Regions from separate parts of the Dryocola baronae genome, predicted to be linked through region 3. Evidence: predicted binding sites of a transcription regulator. Region 3 holds the regulator's gene; each other region holds the start of a gene.
The links. The regulator sigma-54, encoded in region 3, starts transcription at its own class of promoters, with help from an activator protein. The targets are predictions, from matches to a motif close to GTTGGCACANNTTTCGCTNT.

Region 1 (7,578 bases), 650 kb from region 3:
GCGCCAGACGGTGCTTCAGGCTGCCCGTCGGATGGGTGCTTTCATCTTTCAGATACAGCTGAATGCCGGGAAACCCGGGCAGGGCGAGGCGAATAAGGTGCGTGTCCGCCGAGCGCTGATAGTCGGCGTTAATTTCGCTAATAGCGTGGTTTACCCAGGTGCTGGTCATGGTCGAGATCCGTTTGTCTATTTGTGCTTAGCGTAAAGCAAAAGCAGGATAAAAAAGTTGCCATTTAGCCTTTGTGAGCCTTTAAATAGAGAAAATCTTTCTCCTGTAGGCCGCTATGTTAGATAAAATTGACCGTAAGCTGTTATCCTTATTGCAGGAAGACTGCACCCTCTCTTTGCAGGCGCTGGCGGATGCCGTTAATCTGACCACCACTCCGTGCTGGAAGCGCCTGAAAAAACTCGAAGACGACGGCATTGTGCGAGCGAAAGTCGCCCTGCTGGACCCAGAAAAACTCGGCCTTGCCCTCACGGCTTTTGTGCTGATCAAAACCCAGCATCACAGCAGCGAGTGGTACTGCAAATTTGTCTCCGTGGTGCAAGACATGCCGGAAGTCCTTGGTTTCTGGCGCATGGCAGGTGAGTACGATTACCTGATGCGCGTGCAGGTTGCGGACATGAAAAGCTACGATGATTTTTACAAACGGCTGGTCAACGGTATTCCGGGCCTAAGCGATGTGACTTCGAGTTTCGCCATGGAACAGATAAAATACACCACAGCTTTACCGATAAACGGTTAATCCTTAAGCGCATTGCCTTTTATCGCTACTTCTTTACCGCCCTCGTCGGCAGACCTAATCAGGAATAAAACCGCGTGCGATTATTTGCTCAATTAAGCTGGTACTTCACCCGTGAATGGCGACGCTATCTCGGGGCGGTGGCCCTGCTTATCATCATTGCCATTCTGCAGCTCGTGCCGCCAAAACTGGTGGGCGTGATCGTGGATGGCGTCACCCAGCAGCGAATGTCAGGCCAGCAGGTGCTGATGTGGCTCGGGGTGATGATCGCCATTGCTATCGTGGTTTACGCCCTGCGCTACGTGTGGCGCGTGCTGCTGTTCGGCGCGTCCTACCAGCTCGCCGTTGAACTGCGCGAAGACTACTACCGCCAGCTCAGCCGCCAGCATCCTGAATTTTACCTCCGCCACCGCACCGGCGACCTGATGGCGCGCGCTACCAACGACGTTGACCGCGTGGTCTTTGCGGCGGGCGAGGGCGTGCTGACGCTAGTGGATTCCCTGGTGATGGGCTGCGCGGTGCTGATCGTTATGTCAACGCAGATTAGCTGGCAGCTCACCCTGCTGGCGCTGCTGCCGATGCCGGTAATGGCGCTGGTGATCAAACGCTACGGCGACCAGCTCCACCAGCGCTTTAAACTGGCCCAGGCGGCGTTTTCCACGCTCAACGACCGTACCCAGGAAAGCCTGACCAGCATCCGCATGATCAAAGCGTTTGGCCTGGAAGATCGCCAGTCGGCGCTATTTGCCTCCGAGGCGCAGGACGCCGGGGCAAAAAACATGCGCGTCGCCCGCGTGGACGCCCGTTTTGACCCAACAATCTATATCGCCATCGGCACCGCAAACCTGCTGGCGGTGGGCGGCGGCAGCTGGATGGTCATGCAGGGCACCTTAACGCTCGGGCAGCTTACCAGCTTCGTGATGTATCTTGGCCTGATGATCTGGCCGATGCTGGCGCTGGCGTGGATGTTTAACATCGTCGAGCGCGGCAGCGCGGCGTACAGCCGCATCCGCAGCATGCTGGAAGAAGCGCCGTCCGTGAAGGATGGCGATAAAGTTGCGCCGCAGGGGCGCGGCACGTTGCAGGCGAATATTCGCCTGTTCCACTATCCGCAAACGGCGCAGCCCACCCTTGAAAACGTGAGCTTCACGCTAAAACCTGGCGGCATGCTCGGGCTGTGTGGCCCAACGGGCGCCGGTAAAAGCACCATCCTGTCATTGTTACAGCGTCATTTTGATATCGACCAGGGCGACATCCGTTTCCACGATATTCCGCTGGTGCAGATGCAGCTCGACGCCTGGCGCAGCCGCCTTGCGGTCGTTAACCAGACGCCGTTCCTGTTCTCCGATACGGTGGCGAACAACATTGCGCTGGGCAAGCCAAACGCGACCCAGCAGGAAATCGAACACGTTGCCCGCCTGGCAAGCGTTCATGAGGACATTCTGCGCCTGCCGCAGGGCTACGAAACGGAAGTTGGCGAGCGCGGCGTTATGCTCTCCGGCGGCCAGAAACAGCGTATTTCCATCGCCCGCGCGCTGCTGCTGGATGCGGAAATCCTCATCCTCGACGACGCGCTGTCGGCGGTGGACGGGCGCACCGAGCACCAGATCCTGCACAACCTGCGCCAGTGGGGTGAAAACCGCACGGTGATTATCAGCGCGCACCGTCTGTCGGCGCTGACGGAAGCCAGCGAAATTCTGGTGATGCAGCACGGGCACGTTGTGCAGCGTGGCAACCACGAGGCGCTGGCCTCCCAGCCGGGATGGTATCGCGACATGTATCGCTATCAGCAGTTAGAGGCAGCGCTTGACGACGCGCCGGAAGCGGCTAGCGAAGAGGAGCAAGCCAATGCGTAAGTTACAGAAGCAGTGGCCGACGATTAAACGCCTGCTGGCCTACGGCTCGCCGTGGCGCAAGCCGCTCGCGGGCGCGGTCGTTATGCTGTGGATTGCGGCGGCGGCGGAGGTCACCGGCCCGATCCTCGTTAGCTACTTCATCGATAACATGGTTTCGCAGAACCGTATGCCGATTGCGCTGGTGGCCGGGCTTGCCACGGCCTACCTGCTGCTGTCGATAACCGCCGCCGGTCTGCACTACTGGCAGGCGCTGCTGTTTAACCAAGCCGCCGTTGGCGTGGTGCAGAAGCTGCGAACCGACGTAATGGACGCCGCCCTGCGCCAGCCGCTGAGCGCCTTCGATACCCAGCCTGTCGGGCAGCTAATTTCCCGCGTCACCAACGACACGGAAGTGATCCGCGATCTGTACGTGACGGTTGTTGCGACCGTACTGCGAAGCGCGGCGCTGATCGGCGCGATGCTGGTGGCAATGTTCAGCCTCGACTGGCGCATGGCGCTCGTCGCCATCACCATCTTCCCGGCGGTGCTGATCGTGATGGTGATCTACCAGCGCTACAGCACGCCGATCGTGCGCCGCGTGCGCAGCTATCTGGCGGATATCAACGACGGCTTTAACGAAGTGATCAACGGCATGGGCGTGATCCAGCAGTTCCGCCAGCAGGCGCGCTTTGGCGAACGCATGGGGGAGGCGAGCCTTTCGCACTACCTTGCGCGAATGCAAACGCTGCGGCTGGACGGTTTCCTGCTGCGCCCGTTGCTCAGCCTGTTCTCCGCGCTGGTGCTGTGCGGGCTGCTAATGCTGTTTGGCTTTACCTCGGTCGGCACGATTGAGGTGGGCGTGCTTTACGCGTTCATCAACTACCTTGGCCGCCTGAACGAGCCGCTCATCGAGCTGACCACCCAGCAGTCAATGCTGCAACAGGCGGTGGTCGCCGGCGAGCGCGTTTTTGAGCTGATGGACGGCAAACGCCAGGACTACGGCCACGACGAGCGCCCGCTGGAAAGCGGTCACATTTCGGTAGATAACGTCTCGTTCGCCTATCGTGGCGACCGGCTGGTACTTCAGGACATCAATCTTGAAGTCCCGTCGCGCAGCTTTGTGGCGCTGGTGGGCCACACGGGCAGCGGCAAAAGCACGCTGGCCAACCTGCTGATGGGTTATTACCCGCTGACTCGCGGCGAGATCCGCCTCGACGGGCGTCCGCTGGACACGCTCAGCCACGGTACGCTGCGCCGAGGCGTTGCGATGGTGCAGCAGGACCCGGTGGTGATGGCGGATTCATTCTTCACCAACGTAACGCTTGGGCGTGACATCAGCGAAGAAGCCGTGTGGCAGGCGCTGGAAACCGTGCAGCTCGCCGATCTGGCGCGCACGATGGTTGACGGTATTCACACCCGTCTGGGCGAACAGGGCAACAACCTGTCCGTTGGGCAAAAGCAGCTGCTGGCGCTGGCCCGCGTACTGGTGGATGCCCCGCAGATTCTGATTCTGGACGAGGCCACCGCCAACATCGACTCCGGCACCGAGCAGGCGATTCAGCAGGCGCTGGCCGCCGTGCGCGAACACACGACGCTTGTGGTCATCGCCCACCGCCTGTCGACCATTACCGACGCGGACACCATCCTGGTGCTGCATCGCGGTCAGGCCGTTGAGCGCGGCACGCACGGCGAACTTCTGGCGGCAGAAGGGCGCTACTGGCAGATGTATCAGCTTCAGCTCGCGGGCGAAGAGCTGGCCGCCGCCACGCGCGAGGAATCGCTTATCGCCTGATGCACCAGCAGCAGGCAATAAAGACACATAATACCGGTGGAGATCGCCATTGGTGCAAACTCGAAACGCGCCCTGCACCAGCATGGTGCGTTTTTTCTTTCCAGGAACATTCTGAATCCCCGTCACGCTTTTTCTTTCTCGAACAACCCCGCAACGCCGTTGATTAAGACGCTGAAAATAGCCCGTTTTCCATTTCTGGCACGGGGCTTGCTTTATTCCCTGCGTGAAGCTGTGCCATCACCCATTGTCTGACTGGAGGGAAATCTATGAAGCTGGTTACCGTGGTAATCAAACCGTTCAAACTCGAAGACGTTCGTGAAGCACTGTCTTCTATCGGCATTCAGGGGCTGACCGTGACGGAAGTGAAGGGCTTCGGTCGCCAGAAGGGCCATGCAGAGCTGTACCGCGGCGCGGAATACAGCGTGAATTTCCTGCCAAAAGTGAAAATTGACGTCGCTATTGCCGATGACCAGCTAGACGAAGTGATTGATGTCATTAGCAAAGCGGCCTACACCGGCAAAATTGGTGACGGCAAAATTTTCGTTGCCGAACTGCAACGTGTCATTCGTATTCGTACCGGCGAAGCCGACGAAGCGGCACTGTAACGCCTCCCCCATCGTGAAAGGGATAGAAAAAATGAAGAAATTAGCCTCTGCGTTAGGCGTCGTAGCTCTGGCCGTTGCGCCATCCATCGCTATGGCGGCCCCGGCTGTTGCTGATAAAGCAGACAACGCCTTTATGATGATTTGCACCGCGTTGGTGCTGTTTATGACTATCCCTGGCCTCGCGCTGTTCTACGGCGGCCTGATCCGCTCCAAGAACGTGCTTTCTATGCTGACTCAGGTGGCGGTAACCTTCTCGCTGGTCTGCGTGCTGTGGGTGGTTTACGGCTACTCGCTGGCCTTCGGCACCGGCGGCAGCTTCTTCGGTAACTTCGACTGGGTGATGTTGAAAAATATCGAACTCAAAGCGCTGATGGGCTCTTTCTACCAGTACATTCACGTGGCGTTCCAGGGCTCGTTCGCCTGTATCACCGTTGGGCTGATCGTCGGCGCGCTGGCGGAACGTATCAAATTCTCTGCGGTGCTGATTTTCGTGCTGGTCTGGCTGACGCTCTCCTACGTGCCGATTGCGCACATGGTCTGGGGCGGCGGTCTGCTGGGCACGCACGGTGCGATGGACTTCGCGGGCGGCACGGTGGTGCACATTAACGCCGCCGTTGCAGGGCTGGTGGGCGCTTACCTGGTGGGCAAACGTGTGGGCTACGGCAAAGAGGCCTTCAAGCCGCACAACCTGCCGATGGTCTTTACCGGCACGGCCATCCTGTACTTCGGCTGGTTCGGCTTTAACGCCGGTTCAGCAAGCTCGGCAAATGAAATCGCCGCGCTGGCCTTTGTTAACACGGTTGTTGCTACGGCGGCGGCGGTGCTCGGCTGGATCTTCGGTGAATGGACGCTGCGCGGTAAACCTTCTCTGTTGGGCGCATGTTCCGGCGCTATCGCGGGCCTGGTCGGCATTACGCCAGCCTGTGGTTACGTCGGCGTTGGCGGGGCGCTGATTGTTGGCGTGGCGGCAGGCCTGGCGGGCCTGTGGGGCGTGACGCTGCTGAAGAAATGGCTGCGCGTGGATGACCCCTGTGACGTATTCGGCGTGCACGGCGTGTGCGGCATCGTAGGCTGTATCATGACCGGCATCTTCGCCGCGACTTCCCTGGGCGGCGTTGGCTACGCGGAAGGCGTGACCATGGGCCATCAGGTGCTGGTGCAGTTGGAAAGTATCGGTCTGACTATCGTTTGGTCTGCGGTTGTCGCCTTCATCGGCTTCAAAATCGCTGACCTGACCGTCGGGCTGCGCGTGCCGGAAGAGCAGGAGCGCGAAGGGCTGGACGTCAACAGCCACGGCGAGAACGCTTACAACGCTTAATATATTCCCCTCACCCTAACCCTCTCCCCAAAGGGGCGAGGGGATCTTCTCCCTCTCCTGGGGGAGAGGGCCGGGGTGAGGGCGTCCTGAACGTCGCTCTAGCTACGCTTGCGCATAACCCCTTCCTGAACCGTCGAAGCCACCAGCACGCCGTCCTGAGTATAAAACTCGCCGCGCACAAAGCCGCGCGCGCTTGACGCCGAGGTGCTCTCCACGCTGTACAGCAGCCATTCGTTCATATCAAACGGACGATGGAACCACATCGAATGGTCGATGGTCGCGACCTGCATGCCCGGCTCCAGGAAACCAATGCCGTGCGGCTGAAGGGCGGTTGGCAGGAAGTTAAAGTCCGACGCGTAGCCGAGCAGATACTGATGCACGCGCAGATCGTCCGGCATTTTACCGTTGGCGCGCAGCCACACCTGGCGGGTTGGCTCCGCCTTATGCCCCTTAAGCGGGTTATGGAACTCCACCGGCCGAATCTCCAGCGGCTTCTCGCACAGAAACTTTTCTTTTACCTGCGGCGGGAGGAACTTCTCGACGGAGCGTGCGATATCGGTTTCTGAAATCAGACCGTCCGGGGAAGGTGCCTGCGGCATGGCTTTTTGATGCTCAAAGCCCGATTCCGGTGCCTGGAAAGAGGCGGTCATATAAAAAATAGGCTTGCCGTTTTGCACGGCGGCCACGCGGCGGGCGCTGAAGCTGTTGCCGTCGCGCAGGGTTTCGACGTCGTAAACGATAGGCTTCTGGCTGTCGCCAGGCCGGAGGAAATAGCTGTGGAAAGAGTGCACCAGCCTGTCTGCCGGTACGGTCTCTTTGGCGGCGTAAAGCGCCTGTCCCACTACCTGCCCGCCGAATACCTGGCGTAAACCTAAGTCCTCGCTCTGGCCGCGAAATAGCCCTTCTTCAATCTTTTCCAGATTGAGTAATGCCAATAAATTACTGAGCGCCTGACTCATAGAACGTCCTCGATAATGGGGGAATTTGCGCATAACTGGCCTGATTATAACATCATATCAACATCAATCGAGTACTGGCCCGACCTGATAATTCATGCCGTTCCAGGCAGAATTCAGTGATATGTGCCACACTTAGCGTGATAAGCATGTTTTAACCACTCTTACTTGTGGGACACAGCGCCCACGGATGCATTGATAATAAGGAGAACTAATCAATGAAAATTGTGCACATGTTAAGTGGTTTGGCCGTCGCGGTTGCTATGGCCGGGTGCGCGCAGAAATCTGCAGATATCCCAACGCCTGCGCCAGCTGCGTCAACGTCGAGT
Region 2 (7,578 bases), 670 kb from region 3:
GGCTACGCAGCCAAGGCGTGCAGTACGGGCAAGGCTGGCTCTACAGCAAGGCGCTGCCTAAGAAGGAATTTATCGAGTGGATTGCCCGTAACCGCGCCATCGCTAGCTAACGTCTTTCTTCACCCCTAAACGTTTCGCCAGGCGGTGCAAATTCGCCACGTCGAGCTGCAACTGCCGGGCGGTGGACGCCCACTTCCCGCCGTTGGCGTTCAGCGTTTGCAGGATAATTTGCCGCTGGAAGTCGTCGGTTGCGGCGCGCAGGTTTTCCACCTCCGGCACCGCCTTCGTCCCAACGGGAGCTGTTTTTGGCAGCGCGTCGGCCAGTTGGAAATGGTTGGGTTGCAGCAGCAGTTCGCCTTCCGGGTGCCCGGCTCGCGCCAGTACGATAGCGCGATAAATCGCGTGTTCCAGCTCGCGGATGTTCCCCGGCCAGTCGTAGCGGCGCAGTAAATCCCGCGCGCCGTCGCTTAATACGACCTGCCTGAGGTCCATTTTTACCCGGCTTTGCTCGCAGAAAAAACCGGCCAGTAGCGTGATGTCGTCGCCACGCTCGCGCAGAGGCGGGACGTGCAGCGGGAAAACGCTCAGGCGGTGGAACAGGTCGGCGCGAAACTGCCCTTCCAGCACCTGCTGCTTCAGGTCACGATTGGTTGCCGCCAGCACGCGCACGTTGACCCGCTGGCTGCTGTCGTCCCCTACCCGCTGGATATCGCCGTACTGCAACACGCGCAGCAGCTTGGCCTGTAGCGTCAGCGGCAGCTCGCCGATTTCATCGAGAAACAGCGTGCCGTTATCGGCCATTTCAAACTTCCCGGTGCGGTGGTGGATAGCGCCGGTAAATGCCCCTTTGACGTGACCAAACAGCTCGCTTTCCGCCACGCTTTCCGGCAGGGCCGCGCAGTTGAGATACACCAGCGGGTTGGCCGCCCGCGCCGATCCGCCGTGAATCGCCCGCGCCACCAGCTCTTTGCCGACGCCGGTTTCGCCGGTGATAAGCACATTCAGATCCGATCCCGCGACAATGTCGATCTCCTTTTTGAGCTGTTCGATCCCCGTTGAAAGCCCAACCATTTCCGACCCGCTGGCCATCGCGGTAACGGGCACGGCCGCCGCCGCTGGCGTCTGGTTTTCAAGCTGCTCCATCAGCAGGGCGTTATTGAGCGCCCCCGCCGCCAACACGCTGATTAAGCGCAGCTCTTCGTCGCTGAAGTGGTCGAACTGCGCCGGGTCCATGCCGTCGACGGTCAGGGCGCCGATCAGGTTCTGGTCGGCAAACAGCGGCAGGCCGAGGCAGGCGTGCACCTTCAAATCGCCGTGCTGCGGGATCAGGCCGTCGTAGGGGTCGGGCAGCTCGCTGTCCGCCGGGAAGCGCACCACGTCACCGGCGCGGGCTATCGCCTCAAGGCGGGGATGCGCGTCCAGCGCAAAACGCCGCCCGAGCACGTCCTCTGCCAGGCCGTCGATGGCTAACGGGCGGAACTGACGCGCCTCGTAGCGCAGCAGCGCCGTGGCATCACCGCCCAAAAGCTGGCGCAGGGTGCGAATAAGACGGGCAAAACGATCCTGATGGCTGATGCCGCTTTGCAGGTCGATGGCGATATTGGCGAGAGAGGTGATGGACAGGCTCATGGTCAGGCTCCTAAAAGGAATAAACAAGCCTACTCGCGGATAGTCAAAATGACAAACACAAAGTCATTAAGACTATTTTTAGGGTTGTCATTTTGACAGTAAAAATAACGAGATAAATACATAAAGTCATTTAAAACATATAGATAAAAAGTTGGCACGCGAATTGTAATAGGAATAGCACAAAGTCCTTCGTAGGGCGGGTAAGCAAAGCGCCACCCGCCAACCATCAAGGTGGATGGCGCTGCGCTTATCCACCCTACGCGGGGCACACGACTTGTCACATTTATCGAGGTTCAAAATGGCTATTCTGGTTAAAAACAACATTCAGTGGGTTGGGCAACGTGACTGGGAAGTGCGCGATTTTCACGGTACCGAATATAAAACGCTGCGCGGCAGCAGCTATAACAGCTACCTGATCCGCGAAGAAAAAACCGTGCTGATCGATACCGTCGATCACAAGTTTAGCCGCGAGTTCGTGCAGAACCTGGCGCGCGAAATCGATCTCAGCACGCTCGACTACATCATCATCAACCACGCGGAAGAAGACCACGCGGGCGCGCTGTCCGAGCTGATGTCACACATTCCGAATACGCCGATCTACTGCACCGCCAACGGCATCGATTCCATTAACGGCCACCATCATCACCCGGAGTGGAACTTCCACGTGGTGAAAACCGGCGACAGCCTGGACATCGGCAACGGCAAGCAGCTGATCTTCGTTGAAACCCCAATGCTCCACTGGCCGGACAGCATGATGACCTACATGACCGGCGACGCGGTGCTGTTCAGCAACGACGCCTTCGGCCAGCACTACTGCGACGAGCACCTGTTCAACGACGAGGTAGATCAGGGCGAGCTGTTCGAGCAGTGCCAGCGCTACTACGCCAATATCCTCACGCCGTTCAGCCGCCTGGTGACGCCGAAAATCACCGAGATCTTAGGCTTCAACCTGCCGGTCGATATGATCGCTACCTCCCACGGCGTGGTCTGGCGCGACAACCCAACGCAGATCGTCGAGCTGTACCTGAAGTGGGCGGCGGATTATCAGGAAGACCGCATCACGCTGTTCTACGACACCATGTCCAACAACACCCGCATGATGGCGGACGCCATCGCACAGGGCATTACCGAAGTCGATCCGCGCGTGGCGGTGAAAATTTTCAACGTGGCGCGCAGCGATAAAAACGAAATCCTCACCAACGTTTTCCGTTCTAAGGGCGTGCTGGTCGGCACCTCTACCATGAACAACGTGATGATGCCGAAAATCGCCGGTCTGGTGGAAGAGATAACCGGCCTGCGCTTTCGCAATAAGCGCGCCAGCGCCTTTGGCTCCCACGGCTGGAGCGGCGGCGCGGTAGACCGCCTGTCCACCCGTCTGCAGGACGCCGGTTTCGAAATGTCGCTGAGCCTGAAGGCCAAATGGCGCCCGGACGGCGATGCGCTGGAGCTGTGCCGCGCCCACGGTCGCGAAATCGCCCGCCGGTGGGCGTTAACCCCGCTGCCTGCCGCCGCCTCTGCGGTTGAAGCACAGCAGGAAACGGTGGCCGAAGTGACAACCTGCGCCGATCTCGGCCCGCGCATGCAGTGCAGCGTCTGCCAGTGGATTTACGACCCGGCAACCGGCGAACCGATGCAGGACGTGCAGCCCGGCACCGCCTGGAGCGACGTGCCCGATACCTTCCTGTGCCCGGAATGCTCATTGGGTAAGGACGTATTTGACGTGCTGGCAACGGAGGCAAAATGAACGCAGGCATCGTGATTATCGGCTCGGGCTTCGCCGCCCGCCAGCTGGTGAAAAACATCCGCAAGCAGAACGGCGCGGTGCCCATCCGCATGATTGCCGCCGACAGCATGGACGAGTACAACAAGCCCGATCTCAGCCACGTCATCAGCCTGAATCAGCGGGCGGATGAGATGACCCGGCAGCGCGCCGGGGAGTTCGCCGAGCAGTTCAACCTGACGCTGCACGCCAATAGCTGGGTGTCGGATATTGATACCGACCGTCGCCTGGTGAAATGCGGCGAACGGCAGTGGGCCTATGACAAACTGGTGCTGGCGACCGGCTCAAGCGCGGTGCTGCCGCCGATTGCCGGGCGCGAGCTGATGCTGACGCTCAACAGCCAGCAGGAGTATCTCGCCTGTGAGTCCCAGCTTCGCGACGCACGTCGGGTAATGATCCTCGGCGGCGGCCTGATCGGCAGCGAGCTGGCGATGGACTTCTGCCGCGCGGGCAAGCAGGTCGTCGTGGTGGATAACTCCGCCAGCCTGCTCGCCTCGCTGATGCCCGCCGAGGTGAGCAGCCGCCTCCAGCATCGTTTAAACCAGATGGGCGTGGAGCTGCTGTTCAACCAGCGGCTGGAATCGCTGACCAAAACGCCGCAGGGGATTAGCGCCGCGCTGAGCAACGGGCGGATGCTGGGCGTGGATGCGGTAGTTGCGGCCATCGGCCTGCGTCCGAACGTCGGGCTGGCCCAGCACGCCGGGCTCGCGGTAAACCGGGGGATCGTGGTTAATCGTCAGCTGCAAACTTCGGGCGCGAACGTCTATGCGCTGGGCGACTGCGCGGAGATCGACGGCAAAGTTTTGCCGTTCCTGCAGCCGATTCAGTTCAGCGCCATGACGCTCGCTAAAAACCTGCTCGGCGCGCAGGACGGCCTGTCGCTGCCGGCCATGCTGGTGAAGGTGAAAACGCCCGAGCTGCCGCTGCACCTCGCGGGCGAAACCCAGCGCGCCGATTTAAGCTGGCACATCACCGCCGAGCCGCAGGGGCTAATTGCGAAGGGCTACGATGAGGCCCAGCGGCTCAAAGCCTTTATCGTCAGCGAGGCGCATATGAAGCTGGCGTTTGGGCTGCTGCGGGAGCTGGTGCTGTAGGCAGGTTCGGTGGATGGCGCTAGCGCTTATACACCCTACAAATCATCCGGAGCCGTAGGTCGGGTAAGCGTAGCGCCACCCGACATTTATATCTACTCCTCCAACAACGGCACAAACCCGCCGTAAATCATTCGCTTTCCGTCAAAAGGCATTGAACTACCGAACTCTTTCATGCGAGGGTCGGACATCAGCTTCGCGTTCGCCTCGTCGCGCACCTCTTTGGACGGATATTCAATCCAGCTAAAGACAACCTCTTCGTCCTCTTCGGCTTTTACGGCCATGCGGAAATCCGTCTGCTTGCCGTCGGGCACATCATCGGCCCAGCATTCCACGACGCGCAGCGCGCCAAATTCCTTGAACAGCGGAGCCGCTTTCGCAGCCATCTGTCGGTAAGCTTCTTTATTCGCGGCGGGAACCGCCACCACAAAACCATCGACATAATTCATTGTTGACCTCCACGGGATGGGAAGCACGGGCAGATAGTTTCCGCCCGTGATGATTACGCCAGATAAGTGTAGCGGTTAGGGCGGCATACTGCCCGTTTACAGCTTGAGCAGCATTTCATACTGCATGATGGGGTCCTGCCGGTAGCCGCAGCTCAGGTACAGCGGCGCAACCTGCTCGGGAACGGAGCCTGCGGTGGAAAGCCCGGGGAAACGCTCGTGGAGCAGCGTCAGCAGCTTTTTCGCGTGGCCTTTGCCGCGCGCGGCGGTGTCGACGTAAAGCATGCGCAGCTTGGGCTGCTCGCCGGGGATCACCATCGCGTAGGCTACGTCGTCGAGCACGTAGGCTTTGCCCGGGAGCTTGTAAAGCGTTTCCGCCGCGCTCAGCCAGGGCAACCGCAGGCGGCCGTCGGTCATCATTTTTTTCGCCATGACGAGCGGGTCGATTTCCAGCAGCTCGCCGGTCGGGCGAAACAGCGTGGAACCCGTGGCGTGAAAGCCGACCAGCGTTTGCTGAACGCTGAAGCCCATGCGTTTGTAGAGCGCGAGGCCGCTTTCGTTGCCGACAATCACCTCTAGCCACATTTGCCTGTCGCCCCGCTCGCGCGCGTCGTCAATCAGCTGCTGGATGAACAGCCTGCCGTAGCCCTGCCCGCGCAGCTCTGGGCGAATGGCGAAAGCCGCCAGACGGCTGGTTTGCCCACGGCGCGTAATTACCGCCAGCGCTTTTGGCTCGCCGTCCTGCACCCAGACTTTGCTGCCGTTCAGGCTGATATCCTCGGCGCTAAAGCGGGTGGCAAAGGCTTCGCCGTCGATGGTAAAAGGCACCAGATAGCCTTCAAAACAGTGGGAAAGAATGTGGGCGAGCTGGTGGCTGCTCCAGCGTGATGCCGCCTGGCTGATTACGGTTGTCTGCATTGTTTCCTCGCTCTATTTAGGACCGATCCCTGCGCCCAGAAACCATAGCAGCCCGCGGAAAACATTGCGACCTAAGGCACCACGGTCGGCTCAGCGAGCGGCTTTTCCCGGCGGGCCGCAATGCGGAACCACGGCAGGCAAAGCTGGATCAGCGGGCCGATTGCCAGCGCGTAGAGCACGGTGCCGACGCCCAAAGTGCCGCCCATCGCCCAGCCGGCCAACAGCACGGTGACTTCGATGGCGGTACGCACGCTGCGCACCGACCAGCCGGTGCGGGCGTTGATGCCGGTCATCAGGCCGTCGCGCGGGCCGGAGCCGAAGCCCGCGCCGATGTACATGCCGGTCGCGATAGCGTTAACCACCACGGCGGACAGCAGCAGAACGCTGCGCGCCACCAGCGATTCCAGCGGCGGCATCAGCGCCAGCGCCGCGTCTGCCGCAAGCCCGAGCACAATAACGTTACTGATGGTGCCAAGGCCGGGCCGCTGGCGCAGAGGAATCCACAGCAGCAGCACCAGCACGCCGACCAGAATCATCACCATGCCGATATTCATCGAGAAGATTTTCGCCACGCCGAGGTGAAAAACGTTCCACGGATCGGCACCGAGATCGGCGCGGACGAACATCGCCGTTGAGACGCCGTAGAGCACCAGTCCGATATAAAGCTGTATTAAGCGACGAGCCAACATTTTCTCACTCCGGTCATTCGTAATGGCTATACTCTCGGTCAAAATGGACTGAATATTAAGGTCCAGTTATCACAAAGTGGACTGCTATGAACCAGCGTAGAACGGGCACCGCCTCGCTTATTAAACTTCTTGGGCACTGGCACCAGGCGCTGACGCGCACGCCGGTCTATCGACAGCTCGCCGACGGCCTGCGCCTGCTGATCCAGGACGGCAGACTGCCGCTGGATACCCGCCTGCCGGGCGAGCGGGAGCTTGCAGCCGCGCTTGGCGTCAGCAGAACGACGGTCGCCGCCGCTCTGGCCCTGCTGCGTGAAGAGGGTTACCTGCTGAGCCGCCACGGTTCAGGGTCGATAACCATGCTGCCGGACGGGCCGACTTCCGTCTCGCCTCTGCCCGGCGCGGCCCCGGTGCTGGATCTGTCAACCGCCGCGCTGACCGCAGGGCCGGAAATCCATCGGGCCTATACCAGCGCGCTGATGGCGCTGCCCGAGCATCTTGGATCTACCGGTTACGATCAGCACGGCCTGCCCGAGTTAAGAGAGGTCATCGCCCGCCGCTATGCCGCGCGCGGCCTGCCGACAATGGCGGAACAGATTATGGTGGTGAACGGCGCGGTCAGCGGCTTTGGGCTGATTTTACGGCTGCTGAGCGGCCCGGGCGACCGTGTGGTCATCGATCATCCCACCTACCCGATGGCGCTGGCGGCGATCAAAGGCGCGTCGTGCCGCCCGGTATCCGTTAGCCTGCCGGAACAGGGCTGGGATACGGATGGCCTGGCCGCCACTATCGCCCAGACCGCCCCCCGCCTCGCCTACCTCATTCCAGATTTTCACAACCCCACCGGGCGCTGCATGGACGCCGCAACGCGGGCGGCGGTGGTCGAGATTGCCGAACGAACCCGCACGACCATCGTGGTGGATGAAACGATGGTGGACCTGTGGTTTGACGCGCCTCCCCCGCCGCCGCTCGCCGCGTTTGGCGAGGCGGATACCGTGATAACGCTGGGGTCGGCCGGGAAAAGCTTT
Region 3 (7,578 bases):
AAAATCCAGGGTATCTTCACCGATGGCGACCTGCGCCGCGTCTTCGATATGGGCGTTGATTTACACACGCTTAATATCGCGGATGTGATGACCGCAGGCGGCATTCGCGTCCGTCCGGGTACGCTGGCAGTTGATGCCTTAAACCTGATGCAGTCCCGCCATATTACTTCAGTACTGGTTGCCGATGGCGACCAACTGCTCGGTGTGGTACATATGCACGACATGCTGCGCGCAGGCGTGGTTTAACAAAGGATTAGACTTAATGAGTAACCATGAAGCGTCACTCGATACCTGTTATGGGCCGGTGAGTGCTCGCGTGATGGAGCGGGCGGCCAACGTACGCCTGCTTATTCTGGATGTCGACGGCGTGATGTCTGACGGCCTTATCTACATGGGCAACAGCGGCGAAGAGCTGAAGGCCTTTAATGTGCGAGATGGCTACGGCATTCGCTGCGCCCTCACCTCCGGAATCGAAGTCGCTATTATTACCGGTCGCAAAGCCAAGCTGCTTGAAGACCGCTGCGAGACGTTGGGGATTACCCATCTTTATCAGGGCCAATCCGACAAGCTGCTGGCTTTTCGCGATCTGTTGGATAAACTCGCCGTCGCGCCGGAACAGGTGGCCTATATCGGTGATGACCTCATCGACTGGCCGGTGATGGCACAGGTTGGCGTGAGCGTTGCCGTTGCCGACGCCCATCCACTGCTGACGCCGCGCGCGGATTACGTCACACGAATCAACGGTGGGCGCGGAGCGGTACGCGAAGTCTGCGATCTTTTACTCCTTGCGCAGGGGAAGCTTGATGAGGCCAAAGGGCTATCCATATGAGTAAAACAAGGCGTTGGTTTATCATCCTGCTGGCACTGATAGCGCTCGTGCTGATCGGCATTAATCTGGCCGACCAGGATGCCGTGTCGCCCACGACCGTGAACGCTAACGAGCCAACCTATAAAAGCGAACACTCCACCACCGTGGTTTATAACCCTGAAGGGGCGCTGAACTACCGGTTAGTCGCGGAACACGTTGAATATTTCTCAGATACGGCCATTTCCTGGTTCACCAACCCGATAATGACGCAGTACGATGAAAATAAAGTAGCGACCTGGTCATTACGCTCAGATCGCGCCAAACTGACTAATGACCGAATGCTGTATCTGTACGGGAACGTTGTTCTCACGGCGCTGACGCCCGATTCGCAGCTACGCAAAATTACCACAGACAATGCGCAGGTTAACTTGATCACTCAGGATGTTGCGTCTGATGATTTGGTGACGCTGTACGGTACCAGCTTTAACTCCAGCGGCCTGAAAATGCGCGGTAATTTGCGCAGCAAGAACGCCGAGCTGATTGAAAAGGTTAGAACATCCTATGAAATCCAGAATAAACAAACTCAGCCGTAATTTAGTACTGACCAGTACGCTTTTGGCCGCCAGCTTTTCGGCCTTCGCGCTGACCGGTGATACCGATCAGCCGATTCATATTGAATCAGATCAGCAGTCGCTGGATATGCAAAGCAACATCGTTACCTTTACCGGCAACGTGGTCGTCACGCAGGGCAGTATCAAGATCAACGCCGATAAGGTTGTGGTCACGCGTCCGGGCGGCGAGCAGGGCAAAGAAGTGATCGATGGTTACGGTAATCCGGCCACCTTCTATCAGATGCAGGACAGCGGCAAGCCGGTAAAAGGCCACGCTTCCAAGATGCACTATGAGCTGCAAAACGACTTTGTGGTGTTAACCGGGGACGCGTTCCTGGAACAGCTCGACAGCAATATCAAAGGCGACAAGATTACCTATCTGGTCAAAGAACAGAAAATGCAGGCGTTTAGCGAAAAAGGTAAGCGCGTAACCACGATTCTGGTGCCTTCACAATTGCAGAATAAAGACGGCAAGGCGGCACCCGCTCCAGCACCGAAAAAGAGTAACTAATTCGTTATGGCAACTTTAATCGCGAAGAACCTCGCCAAGGCTTATAAAGGCCGCCGCGTGGTGGAAGACGTAAGTCTGACCGTTAAATCCGGCGAAATTGTCGGCCTGCTCGGCCCGAACGGCGCGGGTAAGACCACGACGTTTTATATGGTTGTGGGCATCGTCTCGCGCGATGCGGGCAATATCATTATCGATGATGAAGATATCTCCATGCTGCCGCTGCACGCGCGCGCGCGCCGTGGCATCGGCTATTTGCCGCAGGAAGCTTCCATTTTCCGCCGTCTGAGCGTGTTTGATAACCTGATGGCCGTGCTGCAAATCCGTGACGATCTCACGCCCGAGCAGCGCGACGACCGCGCAAACGAGCTGATGGAAGAGTTCCACATCGAGCATTTGCGTAACAACCTCGGCCAGTCGCTGTCCGGTGGTGAACGCCGTCGCGTGGAAATCGCTCGCGCTTTAGCGGCGAATCCAAAATTTATTCTGCTCGATGAACCTTTTGCGGGCGTTGACCCCATTTCGGTCATCGACATCAAGCGAATTATCGAACACCTGCGCGACAGCGGGCTCGGTGTGCTGATTACTGACCATAACGTACGTGAAACCCTCGCGGTTTGTGAACGCGCTTATATCGTCAGCCAGGGCCACCTAATCGCCCACGGCGCGCCAGCAGAAATTCTGGAAGATGAGCACGTTAAGCGCGTCTATCTGGGCGAAGAGTTCAGACTCTGATAGGGTAGGAAGAATTAAACTGTAGATCTGAGGATACCCGCTCTGAATATGAAGCAAGGTTTGCAGCTTAGGCTTAGCCAACAGCTTGCTATGACTCCCCAGCTGCAACAGGCCATCCGCCTGCTGCAGCTGTCGACGTTGGAGTTACAGCAGGAACTTCAGCAAGCGCTGGAAAGTAACCCACTGCTTGAGCAAACCGACCTGCATGAAGAAATCGACTCCCTCGAAGCGCGCGAAGAAGAAGCGGCGCTGGACACCCGTGAGGCTCTGGAACAAAAAGAGATGCCTGACGAACTCCCGCTGGACGCGAGCTGGGACGAAATCTACACCGCAGGAACCCCTTCCGGCACCGGCACCGACTACATCGACGACGAGCTGCCTGTTTATCAGGGCGAAACCACCCAGTCGCTTCAGGATTACCTGATGTGGCAAGTAGATCTCACTCCTTTTACCGAAACCGACATTGCTATCGCCACGTCCATCGTCGACGCCGTTGACGAAACGGGCTACCTCACCGTACCGCTGGAAGACATTCTGGAAAGCATGGGCAACGACGAGGTCAGCCTTGATGAGATCGAGGCGGTGCTTAAGCGCATTCAGCGTTTCGACCCGGTTGGCGTCGCCGCGCGCGATCTGCGCGACTGCCTGCTGATTCAGCTATCCCAATACGCGAAAGAAACGCCGTGGCTGAGCGAAGCCCGTCTTATCGTAAGCGAGCATCTGGATCTGCTGGCAAACCACGATTTCCGCAGCCTGATGCGCGTCACCCGCCTCAAAGAAGAAGTGCTGAAAGAGGCGATGTGTCTGATTCAATCTCTGGATCCGCGCCCCGGCCAGTCCATCCAAACCGGCGAACCCGAATACGTAATCCCGGACGTGCTGGTCCGTAAAGCACAGGGAAAATGGACCGTGGAGCTCAATTCAGATAGCATTCCACGCCTGAAAATAAACCAGCAGTATGCCGCGCTCGGCACCAGCAGCAGAAGCGACAGCGATTCGCAGTACATCCGCAGCAATCTGCAGGATGCGAAATGGCTGATCAAAAGCCTGGAAAGCCGTAACGATACGCTGCTGCGCGTCAGCCGTTGTATCGTCGAGCAGCAGCAAGGTTTTTTTGAGCACGGCGAAGAACACATGAAGCCGATGGTGCTGGCCGATATCGCGCAGGCGGTGGAAATGCACGAGTCCACCATATCGCGCGTAACGACGCAGAAATATCTGCACAGCCCGCGAGGCATTTTTGAACTGAAGTATTTCTTCTCGAGTCACGTGAATACCGAAGGCGGTGGCGAAGCCTCCTCCACGGCGATTCGCGCGCTGGTGAAGAAGTTAATTGCTGCGGAAAACCCCGCGAAACCTCTTAGCGACAGCAAGTTAACGACTATGCTGTCAGATCAGGGGATCATGGTGGCACGCCGCACTGTTGCGAAGTATCGAGAGTCTTTATCCATACCACCGTCAAACCAGCGTAAGCAGCTGGTGTGACCCAACTGATAAGGAAGACACTATGCAGCTCAACATTACAGGACAAAATGTCGAAATCACCGACGCGTTACGCGATTTTGTGAATGCGAAATTTGCCAAACTGGAGCAGTACTTCGAACGCATTAATCAGGTCTACATTGTGTTAAAAGTGGAAAAAGTCACCCACCTTGCAGATGCGACGCTGCACGTGAACGGGGGTGAGCTGCATGCCAGTGCCGAAGGGCAGGACATGTACGCGGCCATTGATGGCCTGATCGATAAACTGGCTCGCCAGTTAACTAAACATAAAGATAAACTAAAACAACATTGATAATCCGGGTGTCTGTTTACGCCTCGACGGCTCGTTGTCCCAAGGTCAACGGGCCGTTAGCTTAACAGGGTGCTCAGGTGAACTTATGATGAACAACGATTCCGTTCTACAACTTAGTCATGTCCTTAACCAGGAATGTACCCGAAGTGGTGTCCACTGCCAGAGCAAGAAACGCGCTTTGGAAATCATCAGCGAACTGGCTGCAAAACAGCTCGGTCTACCGCCGCAGGTCGTGTTTGAAGCGGTGCTGACACGCGAACGCATGGGGAGTACCGGCATCGGCAATGGTATCGCCATTCCTCACGGGAAACTTGAAGAGGATACCCTGCGCGCCGTGGGGGTGTTCATCCAGCTGGAGACGCCAATCGCCTTTGATGCAATTGATAACCAGCCGGTCGACCTGCTGTTTGCCCTGCTGGTGCCAGCGGATCAGACCAAGACGCATCTGCACACCTTGTCACTGGTGGCTAAACGCCTGGCGGACAAAACCATTTGCCGCCGCCTGCGGGCTGCACTTAGCGACGAAGAGCTTTATCAGATCATTACCGATACCGAAAACGGTAGTGAAAGTGAATAATCTGGCCGCGGTATCGTCTATGCCGCAGCTTGAGAAGTCGGGGGAGTAAAGACATGGTGCTGATGATTGTCAGCGGCCGCTCTGGTTCAGGGAAGTCTGTAGCCTTGCGTGCACTGGAAGATATGGGGTTCTACTGCGTGGATAACCTGCCAGTAGTGCTACTGCCGGAACTGGCAAAAACCCTCGCGGAACGGCAAATCTCGGCGGCGGTCAGCATCGACGTGCGCAACATGCCGGAAAACCCGGAGATTTTCGAGCAGGCGATGACCAATCTGCCTGATACGTTTTCCCCGCAGCTCCTGTTCCTCGACGCGGACCGCAACACGTTGATCCGCCGCTACAGCGACACCCGCCGTTTACACCCGCTTTCAAGCAAGAACCTGTCGCTGGAAAGCGCCATCGATGAAGAAAGCGATCTGCTCGAACCGCTGAAGTCGCGCGCGGATTTGATCATCGACACCTCAGAAATGTCGGTGCACGAGCTGGCTGAAATGCTGCGTACCCGCCTGCTGGGCAAACGCGAACGCGAGCTGACGATGGTCTTTGAATCCTTCGGCTTCAAGCACGGTATTCCCATCGATGCCGATTACGTGTTTGACGTACGCTTCCTGCCGAACCCGCACTGGGACCCGAAACTGCGTCCGATGACCGGTTTGGATCGCCCGGTCGCCGCGTTCCTCGACCGCCACACGGAAGTGCACAATTTTATTTACCAGACGCGCAGCTATCTTGAGCTATGGTTACCGATGCTGGAAACCAACAACCGCAGCTACCTGACCGTAGCCATCGGCTGTACCGGCGGTAAGCACCGTTCGGTTTACATCGCCGAGCAGTTGGCCGACTACTTCCGCTCGCGCGGCAAGAACGTTCAGTCTCGTCACCGTACGCTGGAAAAACGCAAAACATGACCGTAAAACATACCGTTGAGATCACCAATAAGCTGGGCATGCACGCGCGCCCGGCCATGAAGCTCTTTGAGCTGGTGCAGAGTTTTGATGCAGAAGTGATGCTGCGGAATGAAGCGGGAACCGAGGCGGAAGCCAGCAGCGTCATCGCGCTGCTGATGCTCGATTCTGCCAAGGGCGGGCAAATCGAAATCGAAGTGACCGGCCCGCAGGAAGAGCAGGCGCTGGCAGCGGTTATCGCGCTGTTCAACGCCGGGTTCGACGAAGACTAATCTATTTTAAATCGTGCTGCGCCAGGAAAGGCTCCCCGCCCAGCTGGCGCATCTGCCGCAAAATCCACTGCTGACGCTGACGCACGTAGCCTGACGGCGCGTTCGCTTTAAAACGGATCGGGTTAGGCAGCACGGCGGCAAGCATGGCCGCTTCCGAAGCACTCAGCCGGCTGGCGGGCTTGTGGAAATAACGCTGCGCGGCGGCTTCCACCCCGAAAGTCCCTTCCCCGAATTCCGCGATATTGAGATAAACCGTCAGAATGCGGCGCTTGCTCCACACCATTTCCATGCCCACCGTTAGCCCCGCCTCCAGACCTTTGCGTATCCAGCTTCTTCCATCCCACAGAAACAGGTTTTTCGCCGTTTGCTGCGATATCGTCGACGCCCCGCGCACGCGCTTTTCGTTACGCTCGTTATGCGAAATGGCCTTCTCGATAGAATCCATGTCAAAGCCCCAGTGTTCGGGGAATTTCTGGTCTTCGGCCGCAATCACCGCAAGCGGCATCCACGGCGAGATCTCGTCCATGCTCACCCAGTCCGAATGCGCTACGTAGCCGAAATCTCCGCTGAGCCAGGCGCTAAGCTGGCGCTCCGCCATGACGGCTGAGAAGGGAACCGGTAAAAAGCTAAAGAGGAGGATGCCCGCAACCCACAGCCCGGCGACGGCCAGCACGGCCCGCAACACCCAGCGCTTGAAGAATGTCCCGAGCGCAAAACGCCCTTTCCTCATGCGCTAAGGTCCAGTACGCGCGCCACTAGCTTTTCGATACCCGCCGCGGCTTCATCAATGCGCGTCGCCAGCATGTAGGCCGGTGTGGTGACGACCTTGTGCTCTTCATCGACCACGATATCATCCACCGGGCAAGGTACGTGCTCGGCGCCCATCACTTCGAGCATTTCCGCGAGGTCGATATCGGTGCCGATAGTCAGGCGCACCGGCATAGCCAAAATTTTAGGCAGCATGGCCGGGGCAATGCACATGAAGCCCAGCGGCTTGCCCTGCGCGTGCAGGTCGCAAGCCAGCCGACGCAGATCGCTATCAACAAGGCAGTCGATACCGCTGGCGGCAAAGCTGCTGAGGTTTTTCGCCGCGCCGAAGCCGCCGGGAACAATCAGCGCATCCAGCTCATTTGCATTGGCCTCCGCAAGAGGCGTTATCGCGCCACGGGTAATTCTCGCGGCTTCGACCAGAACGTTTCGCCCTTCGCCCGTTGCGTCATTTGTCAGGTGATTGATTACGTCTGCTTGAGTTTTATCGGGTGCAAAGCAGACGGCTTCAGCGCCAGAACGCGCAATCGCCAGCAGCGTAATTACCGCCTCGTGAATCTCGCTGCCGTCGTAGACGCCGCAGCCGCTGAGCACCACGC
Region 4 (7,578 bases), 4.5 Mb from region 3:
GTAAATCTCCACGTCCGGTTTGCGCATCCCCATCTCCTGCGACAGGTAGATTTTATCCGCCGCTTCGGCGATTTGCGGGTACTCGCCGGGCCAGAACGTCGTGTGCAGCCGGTTGGTGTTTGAAAGCACCACGACGCGATGCCCCTGTTCGCGCAGCTGTTTCATCAGGGCGATGACTTCCGGGCGCAGAGCGACGAATACGGCCTGCCAGCCGGCGGCAAACTGCTCGAAGCTGAGCGGCATGTCCATCTCTTTGCAGACGGCGGCGGCAAAATCTTCGTCAGAGATTTGCCCGCGTTCGTGTTGTTGGAAGGCTTCCCCCATCACAAAGCTTTTTTGCAGATTGGCAAGCGGGATGCGGCTGTAATCGCTCCAGACCCCCATCACCCTTTTAAAGTCGATATCGACGATGACATTACCCAAATCAAAGATATACAGCATTTGCCTCTCCTTTGCGCCATGGACAAATAACTGTAGCGGTAAAGGATGGCTTTGACTATCGCGGGGATCGACTCTCGTGAGGTTCTGTTGATGAGAAGGCAAAAAAAAGCCCCGTCTTTGCAGACAGGGCTTCGTATGACTTTAGGAAAGAAACTTACGCTTCTTTGCTACCACGACCCGCGCGTTTGCGGTCGTTTTCAGTCAGGTGACGTTTACGGATACGTACGGACAGCGGGGTAACTTCTACCAGTTCGTCATCATCGATGAACTCCAGCGCCTGCTCCAGAGTCATTTTCTGAGCGGGAACCAGGGTAGTCGCTTCGTCGGTACCGGACGCACGCATGTTCGTCAGTTTCTTACCGGTCAGGCAGTTTACGGTCAGGTCGTTAGAACGACTGTGAATACCGATGATCTGGCCTTCGTAAACTTCAGCACCGTGACCCAGGAACAGCTTGCCGCGATCCTGCAGACCGTACAGAGCAAACGCAACCGCTTTACCCTGGCCGTTGGAGATCAGCACGCCGTTCTGACGCTGGCCAACTTCGCCCTGACGGATATCGTCATAGTGGCTGAAGGTGGAGTACAGCAGGCCAGTACCGGAAGTCATGGTCATGAATTCGTTACGGAAGCCGATCAGGCCACGGCTTGGGATCACGTAGTCAAGACGTACGCGGCCTTTGCCGTCTGGATTCATGTTTTTCAGGTCGCCTTTACGCTCACCAAGAGCCTGCATTACTGCGCCCTGGTGCTGCTCTTCGATATCGAGCGTTACGTTTTCGAAAGGTTCCTGCTTACGGCCGTCGATTTCACGGAAGATAACTTTCGGACGGGAAACCGCCAGCTCGAAGCCTTCACGACGCATGTTTTCGATAAGCACGGACAGGTGAAGCTCACCACGACCGGATACACGGAACGCGTCCGCATCTTCGGTTTCTTCAACGCGCAGCGCAACGTTGTGCACCAGCTCTTTGTTCAGACGCTCAAGGATCTGACGAGAGGTAACGAATTTACCTTCTTTACCACAGAACGGAGAGGTGTTGACGTTGAAGAACATGGAAACGGTTGGCTCATCAACGGACAGCGCTGGCAGCGCTTCTACGTTTTGCGTATCGCAAAGCGTATCGGAGATGTTCAGCTCGCCCAGACCGGTGATCGCGATGATGTCGCCAGCTTCGGCTTCGGTGGATTCAATACGCTCCAGACCGAGGTGAGTCAGCACTTTACCGACTTTACCGTTACGGGTTTTGCCTTCGCTATCGATGATAGTGATCTGCTGGTTAGGCTTCACTTTACCGCGCTTGATGCGACCGATGCCGATAACACCAACGTAGTTGTTGTAATCAAGCTGGGAGATTTGCATCTGGAACGGACCATCGAGGTCAACGTTTGGTGCTTTAACGTGGTCAACAATCGCCTGGTACAGCGGGGTCATGTCTTCCGCCATATCATTGTGATCGTCACCCGCGATACCCATCAATGCGGATGCATAGATGATTGGGAAATCGAGCTGCTCGTCGCTCGCTTCCAGGTTTACGAACAGGTCGAAGACCTGATCAACAACCCAGTCAGGACGCGCGCCAGGGCGGTCGACTTTGTTGATAACCACGATTGGCTTCAAACCATGGGCAAATGCCTTTTTGGTTACGAAGCGCGTCTGCGGCATTGGGCCATCCATTGCGTCAACGACCAGCAGCACGGAGTCTACCATGGACATTACACGTTCAACTTCACCACCGAAGTCGGCGTGCCCAGGGGTATCAACGATGTTGATACGGTAGTCATTCCATTTGATAGCGGTGTTTTTAGCGAGGATGGTAATCCCACGCTCTTTCTCCAAATCGTTGGAGTCCATCACGCGTTCGGTAGCTTCAGCACGTTCGTTACTGAAAGTACCAGATTGCTGCAGCAGCTTATCAACCAGGGTAGTTTTACCATGGTCAACGTGCGCGATGATGGCGATGTTACGCAGATTTTCGATCACAACTTTGCCTCAGGCATTAGAAATAGCGCGTTATTGTACACGTATTAATCGAAGGACAGAACAGGATCACAAAGAACCTTTACAAACAATACTGAAAGTAAGGGTTTGTGATCGCTTTCACGGAGCTAAAAAGGGATTCATAACGTAAATTGCACCAATATGGTGCCCAGATTTCACACCGAAGCACTATATTGGTGCAAGTTATCCATCGTGGTGCAGCCCTTTTGCACTATACCGCGCATGATAACGCCTTTTTGGGGTGATTTAAAAGTTGGCACAGATTTCGCTTTATAGAAATCAGGGCGAAAAGCCAAATTAAGAAAGTTAGAACACCTCGTTGCCACGACACAATGATTAATCCGGGAGAGTTAAGTATGTCCGCTGAACACGTTTTGACGATGCTGAATGAGCATGAAGTGAAATTTGTTGATTTGCGCTTCACTGACACCAAAGGTAAAGAACAGCACGTCACAATCCCTGCTCATCAGGTAAATGCCGAATTCTTCGAAGAAGGCAAAATGTTTGACGGCTCCTCAATTGGCGGCTGGAAAGGCATCAACGAATCCGACATGGTTCTGATGCCAGACGCGTCTACCGCCGTCATCGACCCGTTCTTCGCTGACTCTACCCTGATTATTCGTTGTGACATTCTTGAGCCAGGCACTTTACAAGGCTATGACCGCGACCCGCGCTCCATCGCTAAACGTGCTGAAGACTACCTGCGCTCTACCGGTCTTGCTGATACCGTGCTGTTCGGGCCAGAACCAGAGTTCTTCCTGTTCGACGATATCCGTTTCGGCAGCTCTATCTCCGGCTCCCACGTTGCTATCGATGATATCGAAGGCGCATGGAACACCGGCACCAAATACGAAGGCGGCAACAAAGGCCACCGTCCAGCAGTAAAAGGCGGCTACTTCCCGGTGCCACCGGTTGACTCCGCTCAGGACCTGCGTTCTGCGATGTGTCTGACCATGGAGCAGATGGGCCTGGTTGTTGAAGCTCACCACCACGAAGTGGCGACGGCTGGTCAGAACGAAGTGGCTACCCGCTTCAACACCATGACCAAAAAAGCGGACGAAATTCAGATCTACAAATACGTCGTGCACAACGTTGCCCACGCTTACGGCAAAACTGCGACCTTCATGCCAAAACCAATGTTTGGCGATAACGGTTCCGGTATGCACTGCCACATGTCCCTGTCCAAGAACGGCGTGAACCTGTTCGCAGGTGATAAATACGCGGGTCTGTCCGAGCAGGCGCTGTACTACATCGGCGGCGTCATCAAACACGCTAAGGCGATCAACGCCCTGTCTAACCCAACGACCAACTCCTACAAGCGTCTGGTCCCGGGTTACGAAGCGCCTGTTATGCTGGCTTACTCTGCCCGTAACCGTTCTGCTTCTATCCGTATTCCAGTGGTTGCTTCTCCGAAAGCTCGCCGTATTGAAGTGCGCTTCCCGGACCCGGCTGCTAACCCATACCTGTGCTTCGCGGCGCTGCTGATGGCAGGCCTCGACGGCATTAAGAACAAAATCCATCCGGGCGAAGCGATGGACAAAAACCTGTATGACCTGCCGCCGGAAGAAGCGAAAGAGATCCCACAGGTTGCAGGCTCTCTGGAAGAAGCACTCAACGCGCTGGACCAGGACCGCGAATTCCTGACCGCCGGTGGCGTATTCACTGACGATGCGATCGATGCCTACATCGCTCTGCGTATCGAAGAAAATGACCGCGTGCGCATGACGCCGCACCCGGTAGAGTTTGAGCTGTACTACAGCGTTTAAGAAAAATAATACTCAGCGGATTTCTTGCCGCAGCAAGGCGGCAACTGAGCGAATCCCCAGGAGCATAGATAACTCTGTGACTGGGGTGAGCAAAGGCAGCCAACACGGCTGCGGTAAGAAAGACGTGGAAGATTTTGTTGCCGTGGAAACTTTCAGCCCATCTTCGGATGGGCTTTTTTCACCGCTAACAACCAGCAATAGCAAGGCTTTTTACGCGCCAACCACTATAATGCACCAACATAGTGCATAACCCGGAGACTGCTGTATGGCAACTGGCACGCTGCCCGATGCTGGGCAGATCCTGAATTCCTTAATCAACAGCATCCTGCTCGTGGATGACGAGCTGGCGGTTCATTACGCGAACCCGGCGGCGCAGCAGCTGCTGGCCCAAAGTTCCCGCAAGCTCTACGGCACGCCCCTGCCGGACCTGTTGAGCTATTTCTCGCTGAACATCGCCTTAATGCAGGAAAGCCTGATTGCAGGCCAGGGATTTACCGATAACGAAGTCACGCTGGTGATTGACGGCCGTTCCCATATTCTCTCGCTGACGGCGCAGCGGCTGCCGGATGGGTTAATCCTGATGGAAATGGCGCCGATGGACAACCAGCGTCGCCTAAGCCAGGAACAGCTTCAGCATGCCCAGCAGATCGCCGCGCGCGACCTGGTTCGCGGGCTTGCACACGAGATTAAAAACCCGCTCGGCGGATTGCGCGGCGCGGCGCAGCTGCTGGCTAAAGCCCTGCCAGACCCGTCGCTGACGGAATACACCAAAGTGATTATCGAGCAGGCAGACCGCCTGCGTAATCTGGTCGACAGGTTGCTAGGCCCGCAGCAGCCGGGGATGCACGTAACGGAAAGCATTCATAAAGTCACCGAGCGCGTTATGCAGCTGGTTTCTATGGAGCTGCCGGGGAACGTCACGCTGGTACGGGACTACGACCCAAGCCTGCCGGAGTTTGCTCACGATCCGGACCAAATCGAGCAGGTTTTGCTGAATATCGTGCGCAATGCGCTGCAGGCGCTGGGCAGCGACGGGGGCGAAATCGTCCTGCGCACCCGCACCGCCTTCCAGCTAACGCTGCACGGTATGCGCTACCGCCTTACTGCACGCATAGACGTTGAAGATAACGGCCCCGGCATCCCGGCCGCGCTTCAGGACACGCTGTTCTACCCGATGGTGAGCGGGCGCGAAGGAGGAACCGGCCTCGGCCTGTCCATCGCACGCAGCCTGATCGATCAGCATTCGGGGAAAATCGAATTCAACAGTTGGCCAGGTCATACCGAGTTTTCCGTTTACCTGCCTATTCGTAAGTAGAGGTTTGTATGCAACGAGGGATAGTTTGGATCGTTGATGACGATAGCTCCATCCGTTGGGTGCTGGAACGCGCGCTGACCGGAGCAGGTTTAATCTGTACCGCCTTTGAGAGCGGCGCGGAGGTCTTAGACGCGCTTGCCACCAAAACGCCGGACGTTCTGCTGTCCGACATACGTATGCCGGGCATGGACGGGCTGGCGCTGCTAAAACAGATCAAACAGCGCCACCCGATGCTTCCGGTCATCATAATGACCGCGCATTCGGATTTGGACGCGGCGGTCAGCGCCTATCAGCAGGGCGCGTTCGACTACCTGCCCAAGCCGTTTGATATCGACGAGGCCGTCGCCCTCGTTGAGCGCGCCATCAGCCACTATCAGGAACAGCAGCAGCCGCGCAACGTGCAGGTGAATGGGCCAACCACCGATATCATCGGCGAAGCGCCCGCCATGCAGGATGTCTTCCGCATCATCGGCAGGCTGTCGCGCTCGTCCATCAGCGTGTTGATCAACGGTGAATCCGGCACGGGTAAAGAGCTGGTCGCCCATGCGCTGCATCGTCACAGCCCGCGCGCGAAATCACCCTTTATTGCACTGAACATGGCGGCAATTCCTAAGGATTTGATTGAATCCGAGCTGTTTGGCCATGAGAAAGGCGCGTTTACCGGCGCGAACCAGATTCGCCAGGGGCGCTTTGAACAGGCCGACGGCGGCACGCTGTTCCTCGATGAAATCGGCGATATGCCGCTGGACGTGCAAACCCGCCTGCTGCGCGTGCTGGCCGACGGCCAGTTTTATCGCGTTGGCGGCTATGCGCCGGTGAAAGTCGACGTGCGTATTATTGCGGCGACCCACCAGAACCTCGAGCTGCGCGTGCAGGAAGGGAAATTCCGCGAGGATTTGTTCCACCGCCTGAACGTCATCCGCGTGCATCTGCCGCCGCTGCGCGAACGCCGCGAGGACATACCGCGTCTGGCTCGCCACTTCTTACAGGTTGCGGCCCGCGAGCTGGGCGTAGAAGCCAAGCTTCTGCACCCGGAAACGGAGAACGCGCTGACTCGTCTGGCGTGGCCGGGCAACGTTCGCCAGCTCGAAAACACCTGCCGCTGGCTGACCGTTATGGCCGCAGGTCAGGAAGTGCTGATTCAGGATCTGCCGAGCGAGCTGTTTGAAACGACCGTGCCTGAAAGCGGGACGACGCAAACGCTGCCGGACCACTGGGCAACGCTGCTGGCGCAGTGGGCCGACCGCGCGCTGCGTTCCGGTCATCAAAACCTGCTCTCTGAAGCGCAGCCGGAAATGGAGCGTACCTTGCTGACGACCGCTCTGCGCCACACGCAGGGGCACAAGCAGGAAGCCGCACGCCTGCTGGGCTGGGGGCGAAATACCCTGACACGCAAGCTCAAAGAGCTGGGAATGGAATAGAAAAACGGTGGATAGCGCGGCTGCCTATCCACCCTATAACTTCAGGTCGACACTACGCATCGCAGCGCAATACGTTTTATCCCCCCAAAAGCTATCAGTCCTTCTTAATCATCTGCACGATTTCGTTGCTGTTAATCTGGCGGTCGTTGCCCTGCTGGTCGGTGTAGCGCGTCAGGCCGGTGTCTTTGTCGATTTCCGGTTTGCCGTGCGTGACGATCATGTCGCCATTCTTGGTGGACATCACGTAGTCGCTTGAACAGGCGGTAACGGACAGCGCAACGGTGCCCAGCAGCATAACGGCGAATAATTTTTTCATGGTGGCAAATCCCCTTTTAAAAGTGAGGGCGATTGTAGCCCGTGGAAGCACAACAGATTGTTAATGTGTATTGCGAGGGGTAAGGAAGATTTTGAGTAAGGCGGGAATGCCCTCACCCCGGCCCTCTCCCCCAGGAGAGGGAGAAAACCATACGGTTCTCTTTCCTGGGTGAGAGGGTGAGGGTGAGGGGGAAAATTAAAGCTCGATGACCAAACGTGACTCAGCGGATTCCGGCGTCACCACAACGCCCTGCTCGCCCGCCGCGTGCTTGCCCTGCTGCACGCCCTTCACGCCGCTGATATTGCGCAGGCACAGCGTCC

Region 1: the regulator sigma-54 is predicted to act here: its motif matches at 4,565-4,584, upstream of glnK (P-II family nitrogen regulator).
Region 2: the regulator sigma-54 is predicted to act here: its motif matches at 1,780-1,799, upstream of norV (anaerobic nitric oxide reductase flavorubredoxin).
Region 4: the regulator sigma-54 is predicted to act here: its motif matches at 2,693-2,712, upstream of glnA (glutamate--ammonia ligase).

Annotation. Positions count from the first base shown of each region.
Region 1 is NZ_JBINNY010000001.1:3,850,814-3,858,391, reverse strand. It holds gene ACSPHG_RS18315 (PLP-dependent cysteine synthase family protein) at 1-169, opposite strand, end outside; gene ACSPHG_RS18310 (Lrp/AsnC family transcriptional regulator) at 285-746, shown strand; gene ACSPHG_RS18305 (SmdA family multidrug ABC transporter permease/ATP-binding protein) at 821-2,599, shown strand; gene ACSPHG_RS18300 (SmdB family multidrug efflux ABC transporter permease/ATP-binding protein) at 2,592-4,370, shown strand; gene glnK (P-II family nitrogen regulator) at 4,637-4,975, shown strand; gene amtB (ammonium transporter AmtB) at 5,007-6,293, shown strand; gene tesB (acyl-CoA thioesterase II) at 6,392-7,252, opposite strand; gene ACSPHG_RS18280 (YbaY family lipoprotein) at 7,468-7,578, shown strand, end outside.
Region 2 is NZ_JBINNY010000001.1:3,833,199-3,840,776, forward strand. It holds gene ACSPHG_RS18190 (EAL domain-containing protein) at 1-129, shown strand, start outside; gene norR (nitric oxide reductase transcriptional regulator NorR) at 103-1,629, opposite strand; gene norV (anaerobic nitric oxide reductase flavorubredoxin) at 1,928-3,373, shown strand; gene norW (NADH:flavorubredoxin reductase NorW) at 3,370-4,503, shown strand; gene ACSPHG_RS18210 (DUF1428 domain-containing protein) at 4,596-4,949, opposite strand; gene ACSPHG_RS18215 (GNAT family N-acetyltransferase) at 5,046-5,864, opposite strand; gene yczE (membrane protein YczE) at 5,936-6,550, opposite strand; gene yczR (MocR-like transcription factor YczR) at 6,640-7,578, shown strand, end outside.
Region 3 is NZ_JBINNY010000001.1:4,505,109-4,512,686, forward strand. It holds gene kdsD (arabinose-5-phosphate isomerase KdsD) at 1-246, shown strand, start outside; gene kdsC (3-deoxy-manno-octulosonate-8-phosphatase KdsC) at 263-829, shown strand; gene lptC (LPS export ABC transporter periplasmic protein LptC) at 826-1,401, shown strand; gene lptA (lipopolysaccharide ABC transporter substrate-binding protein LptA) at 1,370-1,930, shown strand; gene lptB (LPS export ABC transporter ATP-binding protein) at 1,937-2,662, shown strand; gene rpoN (RNA polymerase factor sigma-54) at 2,711-4,147, shown strand; gene hpf (ribosome hibernation promoting factor) at 4,170-4,457, shown strand; gene ptsN (PTS IIA-like nitrogen regulatory protein PtsN) at 4,543-5,034, shown strand; gene rapZ (RNase adapter RapZ) at 5,088-5,942, shown strand; gene npr (PTS phosphocarrier protein NPr) at 5,939-6,211, shown strand; gene mtgA (monofunctional biosynthetic peptidoglycan transglycosylase) at 6,213-6,941, opposite strand; gene elbB (isoprenoid biosynthesis glyoxalase ElbB) at 6,938-7,578, opposite strand, start outside.
Region 4 is NZ_JBINNY010000001.1:37,399-44,976, reverse strand. It holds gene yihX (glucose-1-phosphatase) at 1-441, opposite strand, end outside; gene typA (ribosome-dependent GTPase TypA) at 596-2,422, opposite strand; gene glnA (glutamate--ammonia ligase) at 2,797-4,206, shown strand; gene glnL (nitrogen regulation protein NR(II)) at 4,472-5,521, shown strand; gene glnG (nitrogen regulation protein NR(I)) at 5,530-6,942, shown strand; gene ACSPHG_RS00180 (YgdI/YgdR family lipoprotein) at 7,037-7,258, opposite strand; gene yicI (alpha-xylosidase) at 7,454-7,578, opposite strand, start outside.